Regions from separate parts of the Zongyangia acetica genome, predicted to be linked through region 2. Evidence: predicted binding sites of a transcription regulator. Region 2 holds the regulator's gene; the other holds the start of a gene.
The links. The regulator HrcA, encoded in region 2, represses chaperone genes, less so after heat shock. The targets are predictions, from matches to a motif close to TGTTAGCACTCNNNNNNNNNGAGTGCTAACA.
Positions count from the first base shown of each region.

Region 1 (3,100 bases), on a different contig from region 2:
CCTCCAAAGCTTTCAGAACAATGCGAACACCGGTCTTTTCATCGCCGTCGCAGGACGGAATGATCTTCTCAACTGCTGGTATTGCATTGATCAGAGCGACACCGCCGCCGGCTACAATGCCTTCCTCTACTGCTGCTTTGGTTGCAGAGAGAGCATCCTCAATGCGCAGTTTCTTCTCTTTCATCTCGATCTCGGTAGCTGCACCAACTTTGATAACAGCAACGCCGCCAGCCAATTTTGCCAGTCTCTCCTGGAGCTTCTCGCGGTCAAATTCGCTGGTAGAAGTCTCAAGCTGTGCTTTGATCTGGCCAACTCTTGCCTTGATCTCATCAGGATTGCCGGCGCCGCCTACGATAATCGTGTTCTCTTTCTGCACCTTGACCTGACGTGCGCGGCCCAGCTGCTGCATGGTGGTATCTTTCAGATCCAGACCCAGCTCATCGCAGATAACAGTACCGCCGGTCAGGATGGCGATATCCTGCAGCATATCTTTTCTTCTGTCGCCAAAGCCCGGAGCCTTAACAGCGACGCAGGTAAAGGTTCCTCTCAGTTTGTTGACAACCAGGGTGGTCAAAGCTTCGCCCTCTACATCCTCAGCAATGATGAGGAGTTTCTTGCCAGCCTGTACAATCTGCTCCAGCAGAGGCAGCAGATCCTGGATAGCGGAAATCTTCTTATCAGTGATCAGGATGTAAGCGTCGTCCAGGACAGCTTCCATCTTATCGGTATCGGTGACCATGTAAGGAGCAATATAGCCCCGGTCAAACTGCATGCCCTCTACAACCTCGCTGTAGGTCTCAGCGGTTCTGGACTCTTCGACAGTGATAACGCCTTCTGCGGTTACTTTCTCCATAGCCTCGGCAATCAGATTACCGATGGTCTCATCACCAGAGGAAACAGAAGCAACTCTTGCAATATCCGCGGAGCCTGCCACCTGTTTAGAGTTGTTCTCCACCTCGGCGACAGCGGCCTTGACAGCCTTCTGGATGCCCTTCTTAACAACCATGGGGTTTGCGCCGGCTGCCACGTTCTTCATGCCCTCATTAACCAGAGCCTGTGCCAGCAGTGTAGCGGTTGTGGTACCATCACCTGCTGCATCGTTGGTCTTGGTAGCAACCTCTTTGACCAACTGTGCGCCCATATTCTCAAACGGATCATCCAGGTCGATCTCCTTAGCGATGGTAACACCGTCGTTGGTGATCAGGGGAGAACCGAATTTTTTATCAAGAACTACATTTCTGCCCTTGGGGCCCATGGTAATTTTTACTGTATTTGCCAGTTGATCAATACCAGACTGGAGAGACTTTCTTGCCTCTTCGCCATATGCAATGATTTTAGCCATAATGAAAACCTCCAATAATACTTCTATTTAGAAATTCCTTATTCAACAATTGCCAGGATATCGGACTGACGCAGGATAATGTATTCCTGTCCGTCGATCTTCACATTGGTGCCTGCATACTGGCTCATCAGAACCTTCTGGCCTTCTTTGAGGTACATTTTAACCTCTTTGCCATCTACCATACCGCCCGGTCCAACGGAGATAACTTCCGCGATCTGGGGTTTCTCTTTGGCGTTACCGGCCAGGATGATCCCGCTCTTGGTTGTTTCCTCTGCTTCCACCATTTTAATCACGACTCTGTCCGCGAGAGGTTTGATTGTCATTTGTAGTTCCTCCTTGTATGATATGATTGTATCAACATATTATTAGCACTCTTTATTCCCGAGTGCTAAGTTATATTTTAGCTATTTTTTCATAAAAATCAAGACCTTTTTGGATTATTTTCACTTTATTATAAAATTTAACAAATCGTTCAATATTAGTATGGTTTTCCCTCCCTTGCCATATTCATGAAGGGCATTTCTCCAGGGAAACTACCTGATAAACTGCCTTATGGCGTAGAGAAGCCAAATGTGCAGCGGGTAGAAAAGGTAGAAAAACCAACGGGTGACTGTGCTGTCCTTTCCTCTCTTCCCGTTATAAAAGAGAATAGGAATGATCGCGAATATCATTATCCACTGGGGATTGACCTGCCAATAATACTCTGCCGGCATCAGCGGCAAAATGGCGGAAGATACAAGACAGGCAATCAGGTAGCCCAGCGTCAATCTTCCTCTGTGTCCATGGAAGCAATAAAACGCCAAGCTACAAGCGATGCCAATAAGCCCGGCTTCGGTCAGCAAAGTAAAGAGCATCGACGCCACAACACAGAGAAAGCTGACGAAGCGGTGTTTGCCCTTAATAAAACTATCCACGAAGATGACAACCAACAGGCATCCGGCAAGTCCCAGAAAGATGTTATTGGTGATCTCCGGCCCATTGTGGAAAAGGTGTTTCATCCCCTCGTTTCCCAGCTGCATAAGAACACCGCAGCCAAACAGGCGGAGAAAATACTTGCCCACATTCCTAGTGTGGAAAAAGGCTTCAACCATGAGGAAAAAGAATACCGGTGCGCTCAGCCGTCCGATATAGCGCATCCAAAAGGGCATTCCCGGTATAAACGCACCGATGTGGTCAATAACCATGCAGAAAAGGGCAAACATTTTGAGCCCCCATCCGCTGATAAGTCCTTTTTGCTTTGCCATCTATTCGTCCTCCCCATTGCTCAGCAGTTCCCGCAGCATCCGCTGTGGATTTTGCAAAAATTCTTTGGTGATAAAATAATGTTCTGTCTCCTGATAGGGGGTTAAGGTGATACCATTCTCTCCCAGTACATAAATCTGGGCGTCCGGATACGCCATGAGGATGGGAGAATGGGTGGCGATGACCAGCTGGGATTCTTCCCGGACCAGTTCCCCCATCCGGGAGAGCAGGCTCAGCTGCCGTGCCGGGGATAGAGCCGCCTCCGGCTCGTCCAATAGATACAATCCCTTACCCCAAAATCGATGTAGTATCAGGGAGAGAAAGCTTTCTCCATGGGACTGGCAGTGAAGGGATTTTCCCCCGTAGGAATCATATAAAGAAACAGGGCTCACGTCGTTGAGACGTTCCACTTCGGTGGCCACATTATAAAAGCTCTCTGCCCTCAAGAAAAATCCATCTCTGGGGCGTATTGGTCCCTTGACAATTCGCAGCGCCTTGTAAAGGCTGGAATGGGTG
Region 1 covers NZ_JBBEWN010000006.1:14,167-17,266, forward strand. The annotation lists gene groL (chaperonin GroEL) at 1-1,342, opposite strand, end outside; gene WGC32_RS06690 (co-chaperone GroES) at 1,381-1,665, opposite strand; gene WGC32_RS06695 (TraX family protein) at 1,876-2,586, opposite strand; gene WGC32_RS06700 (AAA family ATPase) at 2,587-3,100, opposite strand, start outside.
Region 1: WGC32_RS06690 (co-chaperone GroES) is a predicted target of HrcA. The motif match lies at 1,706-1,736, and genes of this name have one in related genera.

Region 2 (23,053 bases):
GATTGGCTCTGACGTTGTCCAGGGTATGTCACCCCTGTGTCTGATGGACGTCGCTTCTTTTATTATGTCTATCCTCCCCGGTACCTCTCAGGCATTGGATCTCAATGAAACCATCACTCGAGCAACCTGCTGTTCTATGCTGCAATCGTTTGCTCAGGAGGAATATGCTAGGATCAATGATGAAATCCGGGAAAATGGACTATCAGAAGACCTACTGCGCGAAAACAAAGAAACTTTGTTATTCGCCCTACAATCGTCCTATGCCATCCGGAATTTGTTGATCCAAAACAATGTTTTCTCATCAGATGTCACACAGCAACTGAAGCAGAATAATTCCGACACCTTGGAATTCATTCTTTTTTTACAGTCCTGTTCTACAAAGGTTGTTACTGAAAATAAATATGACTGGAATGAATACGCCGAAAAATCGCAAAACACCGTTGAAGAAGGCAGCTCTGGTTCGTCAATTGATCCAGGAGCCTACGAAAAGTATTTATCCGCAGTTACAAAAACAACTGCCTCTGGCTCATGGTCTGAGCAGCTTTCACTTGAGGCTGAAATGTCGATCTCCGCTGAGGGTGAAAGCGCAAACATTCAGGTCAGCTTGCATTCAGATTCAACCGTCTCCAATTATAAAAAAGACGACCTATCTCAGGTTGAGATATCCAGTATCTCCGATATGCAAATCATGGGTCAGAATTTCGTTTGGACTACAGAATATAGAGATGGCGTCGCTCATATTCAGTATACAGAACCGTCCCGGTCACAACAAAGCATGGAAATTCCTCCTGATCTCTTTAATTTTGATTCTATATCGCGTGAATCTATCATGAACCAAGAAATCTTGGGAAAACAAATACGGTTTACGGTTTCTGGACAGGAATTTACAGGAACAGGTTTTTCCACAGGCCAAATCAGCGGCATGAATAACCTGGAGTATGAAGATGTAGACGTGATCGTTACACTTCACGATTCTGGCAGTGTCGACCAAATTATCATGGAATTTGGTGCGTCGATGGAATATATGGGATATGACGCCACCGCTACGTATCAGATACGCTATTCTTTCTCTAGTCCTATCACTGAAACAGCTGGTCCCTTTGATTATGACACTGCCACACAAATCATCCTGGATTATTACAATCAACTACATACGGATGATGGAAACTATATCATTGTAGACGAAGAAACTCTAGAGTATGACGACCGTTATGTCGTCACCATTCGGTATCAAATGAGTGACAAGGAGGTGGAGGAACGACTGAGCAAAGGCCTGCATGTTGAACCCAATACCCTAACCAGTATGATCACCATTGAAAAAGAAACCGGCAGAATTTATGGAGACAGTATTTATGGCGAAAGTATAGTTATCCGATAAGCTATTATGGTTTATCGTCACCACTAACTCTTGCTTTTTATTCTTCTCCCTTCTCACCGGCCGCCATCTCTGCGGATAAAATACGAGGGATGGCGGCCGACTCATTTTTTCTTTTTCAGCAATTTCCGCCGGTAGAATCCCGTCCTGACCATCTGCCGTAAATGACTACGGCATCTTTCCTCAAACAGATCTGAGCAAAAGAGCCTCTCATCATCCCGAAAAAAACAGCGGACTGCCATCAGCGAGGGCATAAGGCCCCTGTCCCCGCGCATATATATGTCACAAGATATCGTTTCACGAGGGAGGGAAATGTTTTGAAGGGTCTACCGGAAGAACGGGCAGTTTCACTTGCGGCCTATATTATCGAAAACAATGCGACGGTGAGAAAAGCGGCCACTGTTTTCCATATATCGAAAAGTACGGTACATAAAGATGTGTCAGAACGTTTAAAAAAACTCAATCCCCAGCTGTATGTCCAGGTCAAAAAGGTACTGGACATTAACAAGCAGGAACGTCATATCCGAGGCGGCATGGCCACCCGCCGCAAATATCTTCTGTATAAAAGCGCCCACGACGAAAAAAACGCCGTAAAATAAGAAACGATTCACTCCCCTGAAATAAAAAGCTCGGGATACAAGGTCCCGGGCTTTTTTATAGTATTTCTTTCCTTCCCCACAATAGGAATGGGCCCTGATTTTTCAGGGCCCATTCCTAGCCTTCTGGCTAAAGGGAGAAATAAATACATCCTATTTTATATGGCATTCTCTCGATTATAGCAGCTGCAGGCCATAGCGGCACTCCTGTCCCACATGATAAAAGCTGCCCAAATGATTGACAACGGCCTCTGTAGCCCGCTTTTCATCCCTGGCGACCAGAGCGTCCACAATCTCTTCATGAACACTTAAATCACACCGGTCATCCGCCTTTCCGGATACAATCAGCAGCCGGCTCTTTAGATACAGTTCCTGCTGGAATTTGTAAAGGATAGGGTTCTTCCCAATCTCGGACAGGTACAGATGAAACTGGGCGTCCTGCTTGGCCCGCATGTAGAGGTCATCCATCTTTTCATAACACTGGCATTCCTTTGCCAGCTCGCGCAACCAGTCAAATTCTGCATTGCTGCCGTGATAGATGGCCAGTTGAACCGCCAGAATTTCCTGGTTGAGGCGGACGACCCCCAGATGGTGCATATCCTCTTCGCTGAAAGAGACAACCTCGGCAAAGCGCTTGGGATAGATGGTGATCAGTCCCTCCGCCGCCAGCCGCCGTAAGGCCTCCCGGATCGGGGTGCGGCTCATACCCAGCTGGGCTGCAATTTTGTCCTCGGGGATTCTTTCCCCGCAGACCAGCTCATAATGGAGGATCATTTCAAGGATGGTGTCGTAAACTGTGTCGCTGAGGCTTTTTCTCTTCCCGTTCATCGCGTGTTCCCTTTCCTTGGCAGGTTAGATCTCTGGGAAGTATTTTGCCCCCGGCTCTGTGGTCCAGGCGTATTCGGGAACTACGGTGGTTACAATATCCTTATCGTCCTGCAGACGGATGACCCACAGATAGTATTCCGCATAACCCGGCGCCACGCACTGGGAATGGGTCTTTTCATCCGGCATACCGGTCAGATCATTGTGTTTAATCTTATAAGCTTCATCTCCAAACTCGCCGAAGCCATAACCATTCTCAGGCAGGAATTTGTAGAAGTAGATCTCCGGCTCAACATGGCTGTGGGGCGGGAAGCTGGACCATTTTCCGGGGAAGTTGACCACTTCACCGATAAAGAAGTTGGTCTCCGGGCAGGTGGAACGGTCGAAGAAGGTCCGGACAATCCGGGTGGAAGCCTCGCCTAAGGTTCCCTTTCCCCGCTCTTCGGACGGGCACAGGCAGTCGGCGGCACGGTACAGTTTTGGAGCGAAATGGCGTTTGTTGGTGGTGCGCTGAATGGACAGTTCCGCATGGTCGGACAGGCAGGTGATCTTCACCGGGGTGTTTTCCGGCACGTGGAGAAGGATAGGATCATTGTGGAAGCAGTCCGGCCGATCCGCTGTCTCCTTTTTGCCCGCAAACTCAAAGGTAATGACGCCGTTTGTCAGGGTATAAACTACCTCTTTGGGCTCGTTGTATTCTACAACATCTCCCTGATCCATGCACAGGACGCCAAAGTCCATACCCATATCCTTGTTGACTTCTTCTTTGACAATGGCATTATAGCCCTTCTGGAAAGGACCCTTCTGAGAAATTTTCATCGCTCGCGCCTCTTTCTATGTATTTCACTGTTTCTGGGACTCACCGCCCCTTTTTCTGTCCTCAGCATAGCACTACATTGTATTTTTGTCAATAAAATTGTATACAATTTTATTGACAAAAATACAATAAATCTCATCAATAAAAAAGAGCCACTTGCTAAGCGGCTCTTTCTTTCCATCTGTCAGTCCTGGAGCTTGTCCATGCTTACTAAGGGGTCAACCCATTCTCCGTCCTGCTTTAGGCCGAAGTGGAGATGGGATTCCAGCGCCACCTCGGTCAAAGGGCTTTCTCCCACATATCCGACCAGCTGGCCGATCTCCACTGCCTGGCCTTCCTTCAAGGACACATCCTCCGCCAGGCCTGCATAGTAGCTTTCATAGCCTCCGGCATGGGAGATGGATACGGTTTTTCCCCACAGAGGATCATCGATGACCGATTCCACTGTACCCTCGGCCACCGCCTTTACCGGTGTTCCTGCCGCCGCAGCCATGTCGATGCCGTCGTGGGTGCGCCAGTCTCCCAGGGTCTGGTTCTTTACCAGCTCCCCGGCGCTGTATTTAGTGATCACGTCCCCAGAGAGAGGCAGCATAAACTGCACCTCTTGCTGTGTTGGCGATAACACCTGTTGTTCGGAGGGCTCGGACTGCCCGGATGACGGCTGCTGCTGCGTAGACGAGGATGAGGAGGTTGACTCCTGTGTGGAGGGCCGTGATGATATTTCCACATCGCTCTGCTCCTCGTTTGTTTCCTCTAATTCTGGAAATCCCCAATCTTCATTCACCTCACTGCTCTCTTGCGGTACTGCAATACTTTGCCCCTCGTCCAGCCCCTTCAGGGATGAATCGATGGCCACCCAAGATGCCGCTCCCGCTCCTACCAGACAAACGGCCAGGGCAATATAAAAGCCTTTGCCGGATAAAAATTTCTTCATCTTGGAATCTTTACCTGAAAAACGTGTTTCTGCCATTGCAAATGACACCTCCATGTTGATTCTTTCAGCCAAATCTGTTTTGCCACAACCTTAGTATTTATTCTTTGCTTCCAATTTAAACATGGATTTTTTCTTTCTGCGAAAAATTTTCGCGGACATCATGACAGTATGTTTTTCATATATAAAAAAATGGAGCGCTTACGCGCTCCATCATTTTTTGTGTTTTGCTTATCTCTCCAGATTCTGGGCTCTGGACGGACCCACGCCCACCATCTTTACCGGGCACTCGCACAGCTCCTCCAGCCGCGCGATGTAGTCTTTGCACAGCTGAGGAAGTGCGTCAAAGGACTGGCAGCCGGTGATATCGTCGTCAAATCCCTTGAGGGTTTCATAGACCGGCTCGCAGTTGGCCAGTTCCTCCAGGGTCGCCGGAAAATCTTTGATGATGGTGCCGTCCGGCAGCTTATAGGCGGTGCATACCTTCAGGTCACCAAGGCCGGACAGGGTATCCAGCTTATTGATGGCAAGGCCGGTCAAACCGTTGACCCGTACTGCGTGGCGCATGATAACGCTGTCAAACCAACCGCAGCGGCGGGGACGTCCGGTGGTGGTGCCGAACTCATTGCCTTTGTTGCGGATCTTGTCCCCCATCTCATCCAACAACTCGGTGGGGAAAGGACCTTTGCCTACCCGGGTGGTGTAGGCTTTGGCTACGCCGTAGATCTGATCGATCACCGTGGGGCCTACGCCAGTTCCGGTGCAGACGCCGGCAGAAAGGGGATGGGAAGATGTGACAAAGGGATAGGTGCCGAAATCAAGATCCAGCTGGGTTCCCTGGGCCCCCTCAAAGAGCACATTTTTGCCCGCTTTGCAGGCTTCGTAGGCAAGCACCGACACATCGTCCATATAGGGTTTGAGCCGTTTGCCGTATTCAATGTATTCATCGATAATGGCGTCGACATCCATCGCTTCGGTTTCATAGACCTTGGTCAGATAGAGATTTTTGATCTCACCCACCAGTTTGGCCTTCTCCTCCAGGAGCACCGGATGAACCAGATCGTAAAACCGGATGCCGCTGCGCTCCGCTTTGTCCATGTAGCAGGGGCCGATACCGCGGCCGGTGGTGCCGATTTCCGCCTTGCCTCTGAGTTTCTCAGACAGGCTATCCAGTTTAATATGCCAGGGCATAATAATATGAGCCCTGGGATCTATTTTCAGATTCTCACAGGTAATACCACGGGCTTTCAGGCCGTCGATCTCCTCCAGCAACACCTTTGGGTCGATGACGGTACCTGCGCCGATGAGGCACTGAGTACCCGGATAGAGAATGCCCGAGGGAATCAGGTGCAGTTTGTAGACCTCTCCCTGATTTTCCACGGTGTGGCCCGCATTGTTGCCACCCTGGGAACGCACCACTACATCGGCACGGGAAGCCAGGATGTCAATGATTTTTCCTTTGCCTTCATCGCCCCACTGGACGCCGACAACTACGCTTGCTGGCAATGGTATAACCTCATTTCATCATTTAAAATTGGCGGTTCAGCCAAAGCTGAACACACAGTTGTTATTATAGCAAATGGTTTTTGCTGAATCAACGAAAAAGCGAAAAAAACGCAGAAAATTCATAAATCTCCGCTTCTTTTCCGGAGCCAGAGAGAGTTTTCCTCCCGGCATATTACATAATCTGTCCCGCCGGTGGGAAAATAGAGACAGTTTTCTCAAAAAATACAACAGGAGATGATGGTCTGTGTCCCTGACACCCAATGAATACGAACAGCTCAACAAAAAATATTCCCCCAGCTCCCCCACCTGGAAAAACTGTCTGATGGCCTTTCTCGTCGGCGGCCTGATCTGCACCCTGGGACAGGTCATTGTCAACATCAGCCGCTCCCTAGGGCTGCCCGCTGACGAAGCCAGTACAGCCGCTTCCATCTCCCTGATCTTTCTGGCCTCCCTGCTCACCGGCCTGAATATCTTCGATAACATCGCCAAGGTAGGCGGCGCCGGCACCCTGGTGCCCATTACCGGATTTTCCAACTCCATTACCGCCCCTGCCCTGGAATTTAAAAGCGAGGGCTTTATCCTGGGACTGGGCGCCAAGATGTTTGTCATCGCCGGGCCTGTCCTTGTCTACGGCATCACCGCTTCCATTGTCTATGGCCTGATCCTCTATCTGTTCTCAATTGTATAAGGAAGGAGTTATCCATCATGCCAACCCGTATAGGACGCTATACCCTGCTGTTAAACTCCTGCCCTTCGGTGGTGGGATTTGCCGCCCTTGGCTCCAAAAAGGAGGCCCAAGGTCCCTTGGCCCGCTGCTTTGACCTCATCAACGACGACTGCACCTTCGGAGAAACCACCTGGGAAAAGGCGGAAAGCCGGATGCAGCAGCAGGTGGTCAATAAAGCCCTAGAAAAATCCAAGCTTTCCAGCGCCGACATCGACTATATCTTCGCCGGGGACCTGCTCAACCAGTGCACCGGCTCCGCCTATGGCCTGCGGGACCTGGGCATCCCTTTTCTGGGCGTCTATGGGGCCTGCTCCACCATGGCGGAAAGCCTGCTGATGGCCTCCATCTTTGTGGACGCCGGCTGCGCCTCCCGGACGGCCGCCGTGACGTCTTCCCATTTTTGCAGCGCGGAAAAACAGTTCCGTTACCCTCTGGAGTACGGCGGCCAGCGGCCTCCCTCCGCCCAATGGACGGTGACCGGCGCCGGCTGCGCCATCGTAGGCCAGTCCGATGCCCCGCCCTATATCCGGGCGGTTACCGCTGGGCGGATTGAGGATTACGGCATCAAGGACGCCAACAATATGGGGGCCGCCATGGCTCCCGCCGCTGCCTCCACCATCAAACAGTTTCTGGAGGACACCGGGACAAAGCCCGACGACTATGACCTCATCCTCACCGGGGACCTGGGTCAGATCGGTTCAGATCTCCTCTACGATCTGCTGGGCAGGGAAAACATCGACATCAGCGGTCATCATGCCGACTGTGGACTGCTCATCTACGACCGGGAAAAACAGGATGTCCACGCCGGCGGTTCCGGCTGCGGCTGTGCGGGTTCCGTCCTCTGCTCCTACATCCTCTCCCGGGTGCGGGACGGGGAGATTAAAAACATGCTCTTTATCGCCACCGGAGCTCTCCTGAGCCCCACCAGCGTACAGCAGGGACAGTCCATCCCCGGCATTGCCCATCTGGTGCATATCTCCCATACAAAGTGAGGTGAATTTGGATGGATTATATCAAAGCCTTTGTAATCGGCGGGCTGCTCTGCGTCATCGCCCAGCTGCTCATCGATAAAACCAAACTGACCCCAGCCCGGATCCTGGTCTCCTATGTGGTGGCCGGCGTGATCCTCGGCGCTTTGGGCCTCTATCAGCCCTTGGTGGACTTCGCCGGCGCCGGCGCCACCGTCCCTCTGACCGGATTTGGCAATCTGCTGGCCAAAGGCGTCCACAAGGCCGTAGCGGAACAGGGGCTCTTAGGCGTTCTGACCGGTGGTATTACTGCCGCTGCCGCCGGCATCTCCGCCGCCATCTTTTTCGGTCTACTCATTGCTCTCATTTTCAAGCCAAAAGAGAAATCCTAGCCTGCCGGGCGGCAGTCTTCCGCCCAGTCACCTGTGCTGCAAGGGCGGTGGATTTTGTCGTCCCATCTGCGGCAGCAGTGTAAAAAGGCAGCCGTGGTCCCATAGACAAAATATAAAAAGGACGGCGTTTCGCCGTCCTTTACTCTCCATCGTTTATATGCCGCAGTCGTTATAGTCCTTCCATTTTTCCCGATAGGCCCGCTCACTGGCCATCCGGTAAGCAATGTACGCCACAGAGGCCACCAAGGAAAAAATGCTCAGCACCACTGTCAAGAATTTCAGCTTGTCTTTAGACATCATCTATAAAACCTCCATCCGTCAAAGATACAGAAATAGAACACAAGGTTATCTTGTCTCTATGATAAACAAAGCGGCCCTCGGTGTCAACTGGTATTTCCTGCGGTTTTGAGCGGATTGTGTCATTCCGTGAAAAAAGCATCCGGGAAAGTAAAAAAGCAGTTTGTATGCTGTCACTCCAGCACACATCCTGCTTTTGCGTGAGACAATATTCGCTAAAGGCTATTTTGCAGCAGCGGCATTCATCTTGCTGACAAGATGAGATTTCTTTCTGGATGCGCAATTTTTATGCATAAGCCCCTTTGCACAAGCCTGATCGATCTTTTTAACTGCCAGCTTTACGCTGTCCTGCATATCGGCCGCACCTTCCGCAGTGGCAAGCTCAGCTTTTTTGATGACGGTTTTGAGGTTGCTCTTGAGGGCTTTGTTCTGCATGGCTTTCACTGCATTGACCTTAACTCTTTTCTTTGCAGATTTAATGTTAGGCATCATTACACCTCCTTTTATAACTCGAAGACAGTACAAATTATATTAGCATTATTTTTTCAAAAAATCAACTGGTTACGCTTAGAAAATTGCGGTTTTTCCGTAAAAAACTTGATTATTTTTGCTTTTCTCCCCGTCTGGGGGACAAAGCAGCCAGAGGAGGCCCAAAATGAACTTCCGCACCGACCTCGCCATAGAGGCAAGGGAGTTTCTCACCGAAAAGGAAATTCCCGGTATCACATCACAGGACAGCCAGATCGGTAATGTCCAGGTTAGCACCATCCAGGTCCATAGTCAAGAGGCCGCTCACCGGCTGCACAAGCCCATCGGGACCTACATTACCATTACAGTGGAGGCCTTTTCCGCCTCGATTACCGCGGCTGACGACGCTGTGGAGGCCGTCTGTTCCTCCCTGCGGCGGCTTCTGCGGAGGCGGGGCCTGACCTTGGTGGTGGGACTGGGCAACCACAACATTACTCCCGACGCCCTGGGGCCTTTGGTGACCGAGGGCATCCTGGCCACCCGCCACATCCAGGGGGCGGCGGCTTCTGCGGCAGGGCTGGACACTCTGGCCCCGGTGGCGGCCATCTCCCCCGGTGTTTTGGGGCAGACCGGCATGGAAACCTCAGAAATCATCGGCGCCCTGGTCGACTTTGTAAAGCCCGATCAGGTCATCGTCATCGATGCCTTAGCCGCCCAAAATCCTCAGCGCTTGGGGCGAACTGTGCAGATCTCCGATACCGGCATCTCTCCCGGCTCCGGGGTCCTCAACCGCCGCAAGGAACTGAGCCGCTCCACCCTGGGGGTGCCCGTCATCTCCATGGGGGTACCCACTGTTGTGGATTCCACCACCCTGGCCCACAGCGTTTTGGAGCAGGCGGGGGCTTCCCTTCCCCCGCCGACCTCCCAGAGCGCCATGATGGTGACGCCCCGGGACATTGACACCCTGATTTCCCGCTCGGCCAAGGTCATCTCCCTTGGCATCAACAGCGCCCTGCAACCGGATATCAGCCGGGAAGACCTAATCTATTTGACCATGTAGCCTGCCCGTCCTCGGTAAGCATACCCTTCCCCTCCTCCGCATAGAAATGATAATGGCGTTCGTTTTGTTTCCCGACCCAAAGGGAGGAGGTTATGCATTTGATGCGAAAAAGAAGGAATCGCCGTCTGGGCCGGACGGGTAAAAAAATCCTTTCCCTTTGTCTTGTGGCGGCCATTTTGGCCGTTTGCATTAAGGTAGCGGCTGTGTCCGCCCCCTATATCGAAAAATTCACCCAGCAGGCGGCGGTTCTCTCCGCGGTCCTGGGGATGCCCGACGGCGGCCTTTCCCTGATCCGCCAGCGCTTTGCCGATGAGATCGACGACGGGGAGGAGGAATCCGACCCCTATGTGACGCCGCCCTCCACCACCAAACCGGAGTCGGAATCCTCTGAGGAATCCCAGTCCGAATCCTCTTCCTCCTCAGAGTCCATCCAGGTGGAGCCGGTGCCGGAGGAAAACCGAGGCCCCATTGTGGAGCGGACCTATACCGCCCAGGCCGGCGGTATCTACATCCCTCTGGACCACGGATTCCTCAAAAATTCCACCGAACTTTCCAACAGTGACGTGCAGGCCCAGCTGGACAAGGCGTGGGATTTGGATCTCTCCACCCCGGAGGAACCTACCGTCCTTATCTACCACACCCATGCCACCGAGGCCTATGAGCCGGTGACCCGGGACTACTATGATGACAGGTATAATTCCCGCTCTACCGAGCAGGATAAAAACATGATCCGGGTGGGGGATGAGATTGCCAAACAGCTGGAGGCTGCCGGTATCGGGGTCATCCACGACACCACCCTCCACGATTACCCTTCATACAACGGCGCCTATGAGCGCAGCGCAGAGACCATTCAGAAATATTTAGATGAATATCCCTCCATCAAAATCACCATCGACGTCCACCGGGACGCCATCGAGGAAAGCGACGGCACCCGCATTGCGCCGGTGGCGGAAATCGACGGCAAAAAGGCGGCCCAGATTATGATTATTTCCGGCTGTGACGACGGCACCATGAATATGCCAAACTGGCCGGATAACCTCCGTTTTTCCGCCGCCTTTCAAAGCCAGATGGAGGCCGACTATCCGGGATTGACCCGCCCCATCTTCTTTTGCTACCGCCTTTATAATATGAATAAGACCCCTGGCAGCCTGCTTCTGGAGTTTGGCGCTCACGGCAATTCCCTGGAGGAGGCTGTCTATTCCGGGGAGCTGTGCGGCAAGGCCTTGGCTGAGCTGATCCTATCCCAGGGGGAATAATATGAAATAAGGAAGTCAAAACACATGTCCAAAGAGCAGCTTCGCTATTTTTTTGCCAGCTTTGCCATTTCCATCCTCCTCTATCTGGGGATGATGGGCATCTTCGTCGCTGACATTCATTCCCGCGCCCGTGGCTTCGGCGATGACAACGCCCTGCTTCTGGTTGAAAGGACAGGGGAAAATCAGGCCAATATCACCTGGCTGGGCAAGGATTACACCCTGGATACCGGCATCTTTACGGATATCCGGGAAGCTGTCTACCCCTTTCGCGCCCTCATCCCCATCCGCTACCGGTTTATCCCCGATCTGATCTCCTACGCCGGAGGGCTTGACTGGCAGCAGGTTCTTCCCTTTTGAATATTTCACCAAAGCGCCCCATCTCTGTTGCGAAGGGCGCTTTTGTTGTGCTATAATGAGCTGTAAATCCCTTGGATTCCGCCCTGCCTAGGGGCGCTTTAGACAACGGCGAAGAGGTGATCACTGTTGCAGTATGACCGCGAACACATCCGCAACTTCTGCATTATCGCACATATAGACCACGGCAAGTCCACCCTGGCCGACCGGATGCTGGAGATGACCAGCACCGTGGCCCAGCGGGACATGGAGGACCAGATTCTGGACAACATGGAGCTGGAACGGGAGCGGGGCATTACCATCAAAGCCCGGGCCGTCCGGCTGGATTATGAGGCCAAAAACGGGGAGCATTACTGTTTTAATCTCATCGATACCCCGGGACATGTGGACTTTAACTATGAGGTTTCCCGCTCCTTAGCCGCCTGCGAAGGGGCCCTTTTGGTGGTGGACGCCTCCCAGGGCATTGAAGCCCAGACCCTGGCCAATACCTACCTTGCCATTGAGCACGACCTGGAGGTCGTGCCTATCATCAACAAAATCGACCTGCCCGCCGCGGATCCAGACCGGGTCTGCCACGAAATCGAGGACATCATCGGCATTCCCGCCCTAGATGCTCCCCGGATCTCTGCCAAGGCGGGGATCAATATCGAAGAGGTGCTGGAACGGGTGGTCACCGATATCCCCGCTCCTCAGGGGGATGACCAAGCCCCTTTGAAAGCGCTGATCTTCGACTCCTATTACGACAGCTACAAAGGCGTCATTGTCTATGTCCGGGTCATGGAGGGGACGGTCCGCCCCGGCATGACCATCCGGATGATGGCTTCCGGCTCCGAGTTCACTGTGGTGGAAGCCGGTGCCATGGGGGCGACCAACCTGATCCCTCTGGAGGAGCTTTCCGCCGGACAGGTGGGATACATCACCGCCAGCATTAAAACGGTACAGGACACCACGGTGGGCGACACTGTCACCGACGCGGCAAATCCGGCGGCGGAACCCTTGCCCGGTTACCGGAAGGTCAACCCCATGGTGTTCTGCGGCATCTACCCTGCCGACGGGGCCAAATATCCGGATCTCCGGGAGGCCCTGGAAAAGCTTCAGCTCAACGACGCATCCCTCTCCTTTGAGCCGGAAACCTCGGTGGCGTTGGGCTTCGGCTTCCGATGCGGATTTTTGGGCCTGCTCCACATGGAGATCATCCAGGAGCGGATTGAGCGGGAGTTTAATCTGGACATCATTACCACCGCTCCCAGCGTTATCTATAAGGTCATCCTCACCTCCGGGGAGACTGTCTATATCGACAACCCCACCAACTTCCCCGACCCTGCCACCATCCAGGATGCGGAGGAGCCTATGGTCGCCGCCAACATCCTGACCCCCACCGCCTATATCGGCAACATCATGGAGCTGTGTCAGGAGCGGCGAGGCGTCTACAAGGATACCAAGTATCTTGACACCGACCGGGTAGAGCTTCACTACGACCTGCCTTTGGGGGAGATTGTCTACGACTTTTTCGACGCTCTCAAGTCCAGGACCAAAGGCTATGCCTCCTTCGACTATGAGATGAAGGGCTATGTTCCCTCCCGTCTTGTCAAGTTGGACATCCTTTTAAACGGCGAGATCGTAGACGCCCTCTCCTTCATCGTCTTTGCCGACAACGCCTATCCCAGGGCCCGCCGGATCTGCGAGAAGCTCAAAGAAAATATTCCCCGCCAGATGTTTGAGGTGCCCATCCAGGCGGCCATCGGCGGCAAGATCATCGCTCGGGAGACGGTCAAAGCCATGCGCAAGGATGTATTGGCCAAGTGCTATGGCGGCGACATCACCCGGAAAAAGAAACTTCTGGAAAAACAGAAGGAAGGCAAAAAACGGATGCGCCAGCTGGGTACTGTGGAGGTTCCCCAGGAGGCCTTTATGGCTGTCCTCAAGCTGGACGACTAAATCTGTCAAAACCGGCCGCCGCGACCTGCGGCGGCCTTTTTCTCAAAGGAGGTCTTTGGATGCCCCAGCCCATCGGCATTTACATCCACGTTCCCTTCTGCCGCTCCAAATGCCCCTACTGCGATTTCTATTCCCTCCGGGGCGGCGATGAGGCAATGGATGCCTACACCGCCGCCCTGCTCCGTCATATTGCTACCGCCCCCACGGAAAAGGCGGACTCCGTTTATCTGGGAGGCGGCACCCCTACCTTGCTGGGATCCCAGCGGCTTTCCCGGATTTTGGAGGCGGTGGCCGCCCATTTCCCACTCTCTAAGGACTGTGAAATCACCGCCGAGGCCAATCCCAGAGCCGCTGAGGGGGATACCATCGCCGCCTTAGGGAGGCTTGGTTTTACCCGGGTGAGCTTTGGCATGCAGTCGGCCGTTTCCTCCGAACTGCGCCTTCTGGGCCGCCGCCACACCCGGGAAGAGGTGGCCCAGTCGGTGGAGCTGGCCCGGCAGGGCGGGATAGACAACATCTCCCTGGACGTCATGCTGGGGGTCATCGGACAGACAGCCCCCTCCCTCTCCCAAACGCTGGATTTTGCCGCCTCCCTAAAGCCCACCCATATCTCTGCCTATATTTTAAAGGTAGAGGAGGGCACCGTTTACAACTCCCCCCGCTTTCTCTCCCAAATCCCCGACGAGGATACCCAGGTCGATCTGTATCTGGCCGCGGTGGAGGGGCTTTCCTCCTTGGGCTTTCATCAGTATGAAATTTCCAACTTTGCGAAACCGGGCTATGAGAGCCGCCACAACCTGAAATACTGGCGGTGCCAGGAATATCTGGGCTTTGGCCCTGCCGCCCATTCCTACTACGGCGGCAGCCGCTTTGCCCTGCCACGGGACCTGGAATCCTTCTGTAAAGCGCCCGGCTTCGGAGACATCCCCTTTGATGGCGTCTGCGATGGGGGCGGCTTTTTCGAGGAGTTCATGCTGGGGCTGCGGCTGGCAGAGGGGATCAACCTGGATCAGCTGGGCAGCCGGTTTTCCGTTGACGTCTCCCCTTTGGAAAGGGCTTGTCCGCCCCTGGAGCGCCGGGGTCTTCTTTGTCTAAACGGACATCATCTCTCCCTGACGACGGAGGGGTTTCTCCTCTCCAACAGCATTATTTCTCATCTCTTGAATACTATCTCCTGTTAAAAAAACGCGGCCGAAAAACAGCCGCGTTTTCTTTTTTGGCAGTCTCTGTGGACGATTGCCAACATTTTTGTAAATAAACTATGAAGTCCCTTGACATACTAAAAGAGAAGTGATACATTGATAACTGTAAGATTTAGCACTCCATAATCAAGAGTGCTAAAATAGCAAAAAGAGGTGATACGCTGTGGAACTGGATAGACGGAAGATGCAAATCCTCTCAGCGATCATCGAGATTTACACCAAAACCGGTGAGCCGGTAGGATCCAAGCTGCTGGCGTCGGTGATGGATTACGCAATCTCCCCCGCAACCATCCGCAACGAAATGGCGGCCCTGTTTGAGATGGGTTATCTTGAACAGCCCCATACTTCAGCAGGGCGTGTGCCCTCCCACAAGGGATACCGGCTCTACATCAACAACCTGATGCAGACCCAGCCCCTGACCGCCGCAGAAAAGGCGGAAATTGACGCGCTCTTTAACATTCAGCACCCCGATCCCGACCAGTTGGTAGAAGACGCGGCTACGGCCCTGGCCCAAGCCACCCACTGTGTCACCGTTTCCTCCACCATGACGCCGGAGGATGTAACGGTGCGCCGGATCGACATTATCCCCTCCGGGCCCAGGACCTTGGTGGTCTTGGTCATCGCCTCCAACGGCGTGGTCAAGAGCAAGGTCTGCCGGGTGGATTTTGCCGTCACCCCCCAGGTGCTGGATTTCTTCCGGAAATATGTCAACTCCCGGTTCAGAGGTCAATCCTTGGAAGGCGTTTCCAAGCTCTACCTTCAATCGGTGGCTGTGGCCCTGGGAGAATATTCCCGGGTGTTCACGCCGCTGCTGGTCTGTATCTTCGATCTGTGCCGGCAGATTTACGCCGGGCGCTACTACGTAGAAGGAGAAACCAATCTGCTTACCTATCAGGAGTTCACCCCTGTAGCGCACGACCTTCTGACCTTTCTCAACAAGCGGGATGAAATGCTCCGGCTCATCAACGAGGAGATGAAGGATAAAAACGTCTCCATCGGCAAAGAAGCTGGAAAATCAGAGCTTGCCGATTCCAGCATTGTCATCGCCCGCTATAATGTAGGCTCTTCCAGATCCGGCATCATTGGCATTGTGGGGCCGGTGCGGATGGATTATCCGAAACTCATCCCCCACATCCAGTATTTTGCCGACACCTTGGGACGGCTTCTCACCGAAATTTCCGAAGAGGAGGATATCACGCCGGAGACGTCTTCATCATCCAACGAATAACATTTCACATACATCATGAAAACCGAAAGGAGACATTGACGTGGCCGAAAAGAAAAACAAGAGCCCGGAGGCCGCCGAGCCGGAAACTGCTTCCCAGCAGGAGGCAGCGGGCACCGAGCAGGAAACCCCTTCTCAAAGCGCCCAAGCAGAGCAGGAGGCAAAGGCTCCCGACGAAACCGAGGCCCTCAAAGAGCAGGTCAAGGATCTCAACGATAAGCTGCTGCGCTCCATGGCCGAATTTGACAACTTCCGCAAGCGTTCCCAGCGGGAAAAGGATCAGATTTATACCGACGCCAAGGCGGATACCGCAGCTCAGTTTCTGACGGTGCTGGATAATTTCGAGCGTGCCCTGGCCACCGAAAGCACCGACGAGAACTTCCGCAAGGGAGTGCAGATGATCTACGACGGACTGCTGGAAACCATCAAAAAGCTGGGAATTGAGGAGATCAATCCCACCGAGGGAGACTTTGATCCAACGCTGCATCACGCGGTGATGCATGTGGACGACGATTCCCTGGGCCAGTCCCAGGTGGTAGAGGTCTTCCAGAAAGGCTACCGGATGGGCGACAAAATCCTGCGGTACGCCATGGTGAAGGTTGCAAATTAAGAAGCAAAGGCCCTGGGCCTTTCACATAAATGCAGAATATAACGAACTGAAAAGTATAGAATTCGAATGTAAGATTCGAGGAGGAATTGATTATGGGAAAAATCATTGGTATTGACTTAGGTACTACAAACTCATGTGTCGCCGTTATGGAAGGCGGCGAGGCTGTCGTCATCCCCAACGCGGAAGGCGACCGGACAACACCTTCTGTTGTCTCTTTTAAAAACGGTGAGCGTCTGGTAGGACAGGTTGCAAAACGTCAGGCCATCGCTAATCCGGATCACACCGTCAGCTCCATCAAACGCCATATGGGCTCTGACTATAAGGTAAATATTGATGGCAAAGGCTTTACTCCCCAAGAAATTTCCGCTATGATCCTGCAAAAGCTGAAGACTGACGCAGAAGCCTATCTGGGCGAAAAGGTCTATGACGCGGTTATTACCGTACCGGCTTACTTCACCGACGCACAGCGCCAGGCTACCAAGGATGCCGGCCGGATTGCCGGACTGGAAGTCAAGAGAATTATCAACGAGCCCACCGCCGCAGCACTGGCTTACGGCGTAGATAAAGAAAACGATCAGAAGATCATGGTTTACGACCTGGGCGGCGGCACCTTCGATGTCTCCATCATCGAAATGGGCGACGGCGTACAGGAAGTACTGGCCACCGCAGGCAACAACCGCTTGGGCGGCGATGACTTTGATAACCGGATTGTCAACTATCTGGCCGACCAGTTTAAGAAAGAAAACGGCATCGACCTGACCGGCGATAAAATGGCGATGCAGCGGCTGAAAGAGGCGGCGGAGAAAGCAAAAATCGAGCTTTCCAGCGTCACCCAGGCCAACATCAACCTGCCCTTTATCACCGCAGACGCCACCGGCCCGAAACACATGGATATGAACCTGACCCGGGCAAAATTCAACGAACTGACCGCTGACCTGGTGGAAGCCACCATGGGTCCGGTACGCCAGGCTCTGTCCGACTCCGGCCTGTCCGCTTCTGATCTTGATAAGATCCTGCTGGTAGGCGGTTCCACCCGTATCCCCGCTGTTCAGGAAGCAGTTCAGAAGATCACCGGCAAAGAGCCCTTCAAGGGCATCAACCCCGATGAGTGCGTCGCCATCGGCGCGGCTATCCAGGGCGGCGTCCTGGGCGGCGACGTCAAAGGCTTGCTGCTGCTGGATGTTACCCCTCTGTCCCTGGGCCTGGAAACCCTGGGCGGTGTCTTCACCAAGATCATTGACCGCAACACCACCATCCCCACCAAGAAGTCCCAGATCTTCTCCACCGCTGCTGACGGCCAGACTTCGGTTGAGGTCCATGTCCTCCAGGGTGAGCGTGAGATGGCGAAAGATAACAAGACTCTGGGTATGTTCCGTCTGGACGGCATCCCTGCTGCGCCCCGGGGTGTGCCTCAGATCGAGGTAACCTTCGACATCGACGCCAACGGCATTGTCCATGTTACCGCAAAAGATCTCGGCACCGGCAAGGAGCAGAACATCACCATTACCTCCTCCACCAACATGTCCAAGGAGGACATTGAAAAGGCAGTCAAAGAGGCTGAGCAGTATGCCGCTGAGGACAAAAAGCGCCGTGAGGAAATCGATGTAAGAAACGGCGCAGACCAAATGGTCTATCAGTGTGAGAAAACCCTCACCGACCTGGGTGACAAGATCGACGCCGCCGATAAAGCGGATGTCCAGGCCAAGGTAGACGCCCTGAAAGAAGCGCTGAAGGGCACCGATCTGGAGGCCATCAAGTCCCGCCAGGATGAGCTGCAGAAAAAGTTCTATGAAGTCTCCTCCAAAGTATACCAGCAGACCCAAGCAGCCGGTCAGGCTGCAGGCGGCGCTGCCCCTGGCGCTGAAGCTCCCCACGATGACAACGTGGTGGACGCCGACTACAAAGAGGTTGACGAAGACCAGAACAAGTAATATACTAAAACAGCTGCGCGATGATAAGACTGGGCCTATACCCGGTCTTATCTTGTGCAGGTGGTTTGTGACAATTCATACGTAAGGGTGATCAATTTGCCAGAAAAGAGAGATTATTACGAAGTCCTTGGCGTCGAAAAGGGCGCCTCGGAGGACGAGATCAAAAAAGCATATCGTAAAGTTGCAAAAAAGTATCACCCGGACCTCAATCCAGGAGATAAGGAAGCAGAAGCCAAATTCAAAGAGGTTGGAGAAGCCTATGAGGTCCTCTCCAATCCTGAAAAGCGCGCGCGTTACGATCAATTCGGCCACGCCGGCGTGGACCCGTCCTATGGGGCGGGCGCAGGCGGCGCGGGAGCTTATGGCGGTGCAGGCGGCTTTGGATTTGACGATCTGGGCGATATCTTCGACAGCTTTTTCGGCGGTGGTTTCGGTGGCTTTGGCGGAGGCGGCGGTTCTCGGAACCCCAACGGACCTGTACGGGGTAACGACCTGCGCTCCTCCATCGTCCTCAGCTTTTTGGAAGCGGCCAAAGGCTGTACCAAACGGCTGAAGATTTCCCGGCTGGAAACCTGTAAAACCTGCGGCGGCACCGGCGCCAAAAATGCCGACGCCATCAAGACCTGTCCTGACTGTCACGGCTCCGGCCAGGTACGGGTGACCCAGCGGACCCCCTTCGGCGTCATCAACTCCACCCGGACCTGCTCCAAGTGCTCCGGTAAAGGAAAAATCATTTCCGATCCCTGTACGGCTTGTAACGGCTTGGGTCGGGTTCGTGTCAACAAGACCATCGAGGTCAACATCCCCGCCGGTATCGATGACGGCCAAACCTTTGCTGTATCTGGCCAGGGGGATATGGGCATCAACGGCGGGCCTGCCGGTAACCTGAACGTCAATGTCAGCGTCCGGCCCGACCCCATCTTCGACCGGGATGGCTTCGATGTTTGGTGTGAAATCCCCATCACCTTCACCCAGGCGGTCTTTGGCGACGAGGTGGTAGTTCCCACCATCGACGGCAAGGTGAAATACAGCATTCACGAAGGAACCCAGCCTGGCACCACCTTCCGGCTTAAAAACAAGGGAATCCCCCTCATCAATGGCCGGGGACGGGGCGACCAGTACGTCAAGGTCACCATCGAGGTGCCCAAGAACCTGAGCGCAAAGCAAAAGGATCTGCTCAAGCAGTTTGAGGGTGCTTCCTCTGAGAAAAACTATGAGAAACGGAAAGGTTTCTTCGATAAGCTCAAGGACGCTTGGGAAGGTAAAAGCTAAATAGTCCTATAAGTTGTCCCACGTCTAACGGGAAACTTTAACCATATTCCCATATCCCGGGAATTTGAAACAATGAAAGGCTCCGTGAAAAAATACACGGAGCTTTTTTATTTCCGTTTACAGATTGAAATAGGAGCTTTCAAAACATTCCACCCATGTTTTTGTCCCGGCCGGAAAGAGTCTAAGGCCAGCCCCCTCGGCAACGCTCCATCGGCTTTTTGAATATTCAAAAAGTATTCACAGTTTTATCTTATGAAAGATAAAACTGTGATCTATAATCTAACCTAGTTAGTTTTTTGAGGGGAGGTCCTTTTATGGCTACCCAAGCGCAGATTGAAGCCATGCTCCATAAGCTGGAGCAATTTCATCCTACTGCTTTTTTCAAACGGATGGATGAAACCCAAGCAGGCATTGGAGCGGTGCTCCGGCTGCTTGATGAGTCTAATGAAACTATCACCGCGGGGAAGATCAGTGACATTCTGAATATCAGTACAGCGAGGGTGGCAGTTTTAATAAAAAAGATGGTAGCAAGAGGATTGATCACCAAGGAACACGATGTGTCTGACGCCCGTGTTACCATCGTGAAACTTACTCCTTTGGGAAAACAGCTCATCTTCAAGATGCGGCAGGATCTGTATCAGCAGATGGGACGCATCATTGACCAGATTGGGGAAAAACGCCTGTTGGAATTTATCGACACATTTCATGAGATCCGGAAGATCGTAAGTCCTCCGGAAATCGGCTAATTGGAAGGCTCTCGAATTTCGCCTTTCCCTCCTTTCCAATTATTCTCTCCATTTTATTCGCATGAAGTAAATGTAAGAAGGAGTGCAGTCCATGCTCAAGATTTTTAAAAATCTTAGAAAAAGGGAATGGTCACTTGTTGCCCTCTCCCTTGTCTTCATCGTCATCCAGGTATGGCTGGATCTGAAAACGCCCGAATACATGGCGGAAATCACCACCTTGGTGCAAACGGAAGGAAGCGCCATGGCGGATGTCCTTATTGCTGGCGGCCAAATGCTGCTATGCGCGCTGGGGAGCCTCATCTCATCTGTGGCGACCGCTGTCTGCGCCGCCAGTATCGCTTCCTCCTTCGGTGGAATTCTCCGGGGGAAGCTGTTCAGCAAGGTCCAATCTTTCTCCATGGAAGAGATCGGCCATTTTTCTACCGCCAGCCTAATCACCCGCTCCACCAACGATGTTACGCAGATTCAGATGCTCATCGCCATGGGTCTGCAGATGCTGGTCAAGGCGCCCATTATGGCTGTGTGGGCCGTATGTAAGATTGCCGACAAACAGTGGCAGTGGACCCTTTCCACGGCAGCGGCAGTGGTGATACTGCTCATCATCGTCGGCATCTGCCTGCTTTTGGCCACACCAAAATTCCGGAAGATGCAGAAACTCACCGACGATGTAAACCGTGTGACCAGAGAGAACCTAACAGGCCTTCGGGTTGTCCGTGCTTACAACGCAGAAGACTACCAAGAATCAAAGTTTGATCGTGCCAACACAGCCCTGACAAAAAATCAGCTTTTTGCCCAGCGCACCATGGCCTTTTTGCTGCCCAGTATCCAGATGGTAATGAGCGGTCTCTCCCTCGCCATCTATTGGATTGGCGCAGTGCTCATCGACCAGGCCGGGATGCAGGGAAAGCTCACCCTGTTCTCTGACATGATGGTGTTCTCTCAATACGCCATCCAGGTTGTCATGTCCTTTATGATGCTGGTGGTCATCTTTGTCATCCTTCCCCGTGCCTCTGTCGCCGCCAGACGTATCCAGGAGGTACTGGATACCCACCCCACCATCGTGGATGGAACAAGGACAGAGGGGCAGCAAGGCGTCACCGGCGAAGTGGAGTTTAAAAATGTATCCTTCCACTATCCCGACGCTGAAGAATGCGTGCTGAAAAACATTACATTTACCGCCCACAAAGGGGAAACGGTGGCCTTGATCGGCTCTACCGGTTGCGGAAAAAGTACCGTCATCAACTTGGTTCCCCGTTTTTACGACGCGACCGAGGGGCAGGTTTTGGTAGACGGCGTTGACGTCCGGGAGTATTCCCAGAAAGCCCTGCGCAACAAAATCGGTTACGTTTCCCAGAAGGCCACCCTGTTTTCTGGCAGCATCCGCTCCAATGTGGCCTATGGCGACAACGGCCGAAAACCGGCTTCCCTTGACCAGGTCAAAGAAGCCGTCGCCACGGCGCAGGCAAGCGAATTTGTAGAACAGATGGACAACAGTTATGACGGTTATGTGGCGCAGGGAGGCTCCAACCTTTCCGGAGGCCAGAAACAAAGGATTTCCATTGCCCGGGCCATCGCGAGAAAGCCTGAAATCCTTATCTTTGACGATTCCTTCTCGGCACTGGACTATAAGACGGACCGGGTCCTGCGAAGCGCCTTGGACAAAGAGTGCAAGGATGTAACACGTATCGTTGTGGCCCAGCGGATTGGAACCATCCGGGACGCGGATAAGATTATCGTCCTGGATGAAGGCAAAATTGCCGGTATGGGCAAACATCAAGAGCTGATGGAAAACTGTGAAGTTTACCAGCAGATTGCCCTGTCCCAGCTCTCAAAGGAGGAATTGGCGTAATGGAACATAAAGGCTATCAAACGGGCCAGCACCAAGTCAGGCATCATGGCCCGGCAGGCGGGCCGAGAATGGCCAGAGGCGGAGAAAAGGCCAAGGACTTCATCGGCACCTGGAAAAAACTGCTCGGTTACTGCCGCAGATATAGGGCGGCCATTGTCATCGCTCTGATCTGCGCGGGGATCGGAACCATCCTCACCTTGATGGGACCGGATAAGCTGTCGGATATGACCGACACCATCACGGCGGGAATCTCACCCAACACAGAAAAAATGGAAGAAATCGCCCAGACCATTTCACAAAACCTAACAGACAATACCCAAACCGTTATGGACGCCATTGCCGCTAACATCAGCGATGAAGAGAAGCTAAGCCAAAAGGCAGCCGATATTCTGAGTTCTCCGGATCTGACGGAGCAAGAAAAGCAGGCTTTTCAGGAAGTGATGGCGAATATGAGCTCGGAAGCGGAGGGAGCCAATGCGGCAGCACAACTTCTATCCCTGCCCAATTCTGTGCTGGAAGTCCTGATCGATGACATCCAGGTGGATGGGGCCAGCATTTCCGCGGCGGATCAGCTAGCGGCCCTGTCCTTTCTTGGGAACGTAGATAGCAGCGATGAAACTGCCGTTCAGAGCGCTTTGGGCCAGCTGCCGGAGCCTGTCCAGGCTGCGTTGTTCCAGGATATAACCGTTGACGGCGTCGCCATCACCG
Region 2 covers NZ_JBBEWN010000002.1:197,140-220,192, forward strand. The annotation lists gene WGC32_RS02725 (hypothetical protein) at 1-1,378, shown strand, start outside; gene WGC32_RS02730 (sporulation transcriptional regulator SpoIIID) at 1,693-1,974, shown strand; gene WGC32_RS02735 (GntR family transcriptional regulator) at 2,149-2,799, opposite strand; gene WGC32_RS02740 (5-deoxy-glucuronate isomerase) at 2,824-3,615, opposite strand; gene WGC32_RS02745 (peptidoglycan DD-metalloendopeptidase family protein) at 3,798-4,583, opposite strand; gene WGC32_RS02750 (adenylosuccinate synthase) at 4,776-6,050, opposite strand; gene spoVAC (stage V sporulation protein AC) at 6,295-6,738, shown strand; gene spoVAD (stage V sporulation protein AD) at 6,756-7,769, shown strand; gene spoVAE (stage V sporulation protein AE) at 7,781-8,137, shown strand; gene WGC32_RS02770 (hypothetical protein) at 8,291-8,437, opposite strand; gene rpsT (30S ribosomal protein S20) at 8,657-8,923, opposite strand; gene gpr (GPR endopeptidase) at 9,090-9,962, shown strand; gene spoIIP (stage II sporulation protein P) at 10,064-11,218, shown strand; gene WGC32_RS02790 (hypothetical protein) at 11,243-11,575, shown strand; gene lepA (translation elongation factor 4) at 11,702-13,510, shown strand; gene hemW (radical SAM family heme chaperone HemW) at 13,570-14,691, shown strand; gene hrcA (heat-inducible transcriptional repressor HrcA) at 14,876-15,940, shown strand; gene grpE (nucleotide exchange factor GrpE) at 15,981-16,547, shown strand; gene dnaK (molecular chaperone DnaK) at 16,640-18,478, shown strand; gene dnaJ (molecular chaperone DnaJ) at 18,575-19,750, shown strand; gene WGC32_RS02825 (MarR family winged helix-turn-helix transcriptional regulator) at 20,065-20,496, shown strand; gene WGC32_RS02830 (ABC transporter ATP-binding protein) at 20,588-22,345, shown strand; gene WGC32_RS02835 (ABC transporter ATP-binding protein) at 22,345-23,053, shown strand, end outside.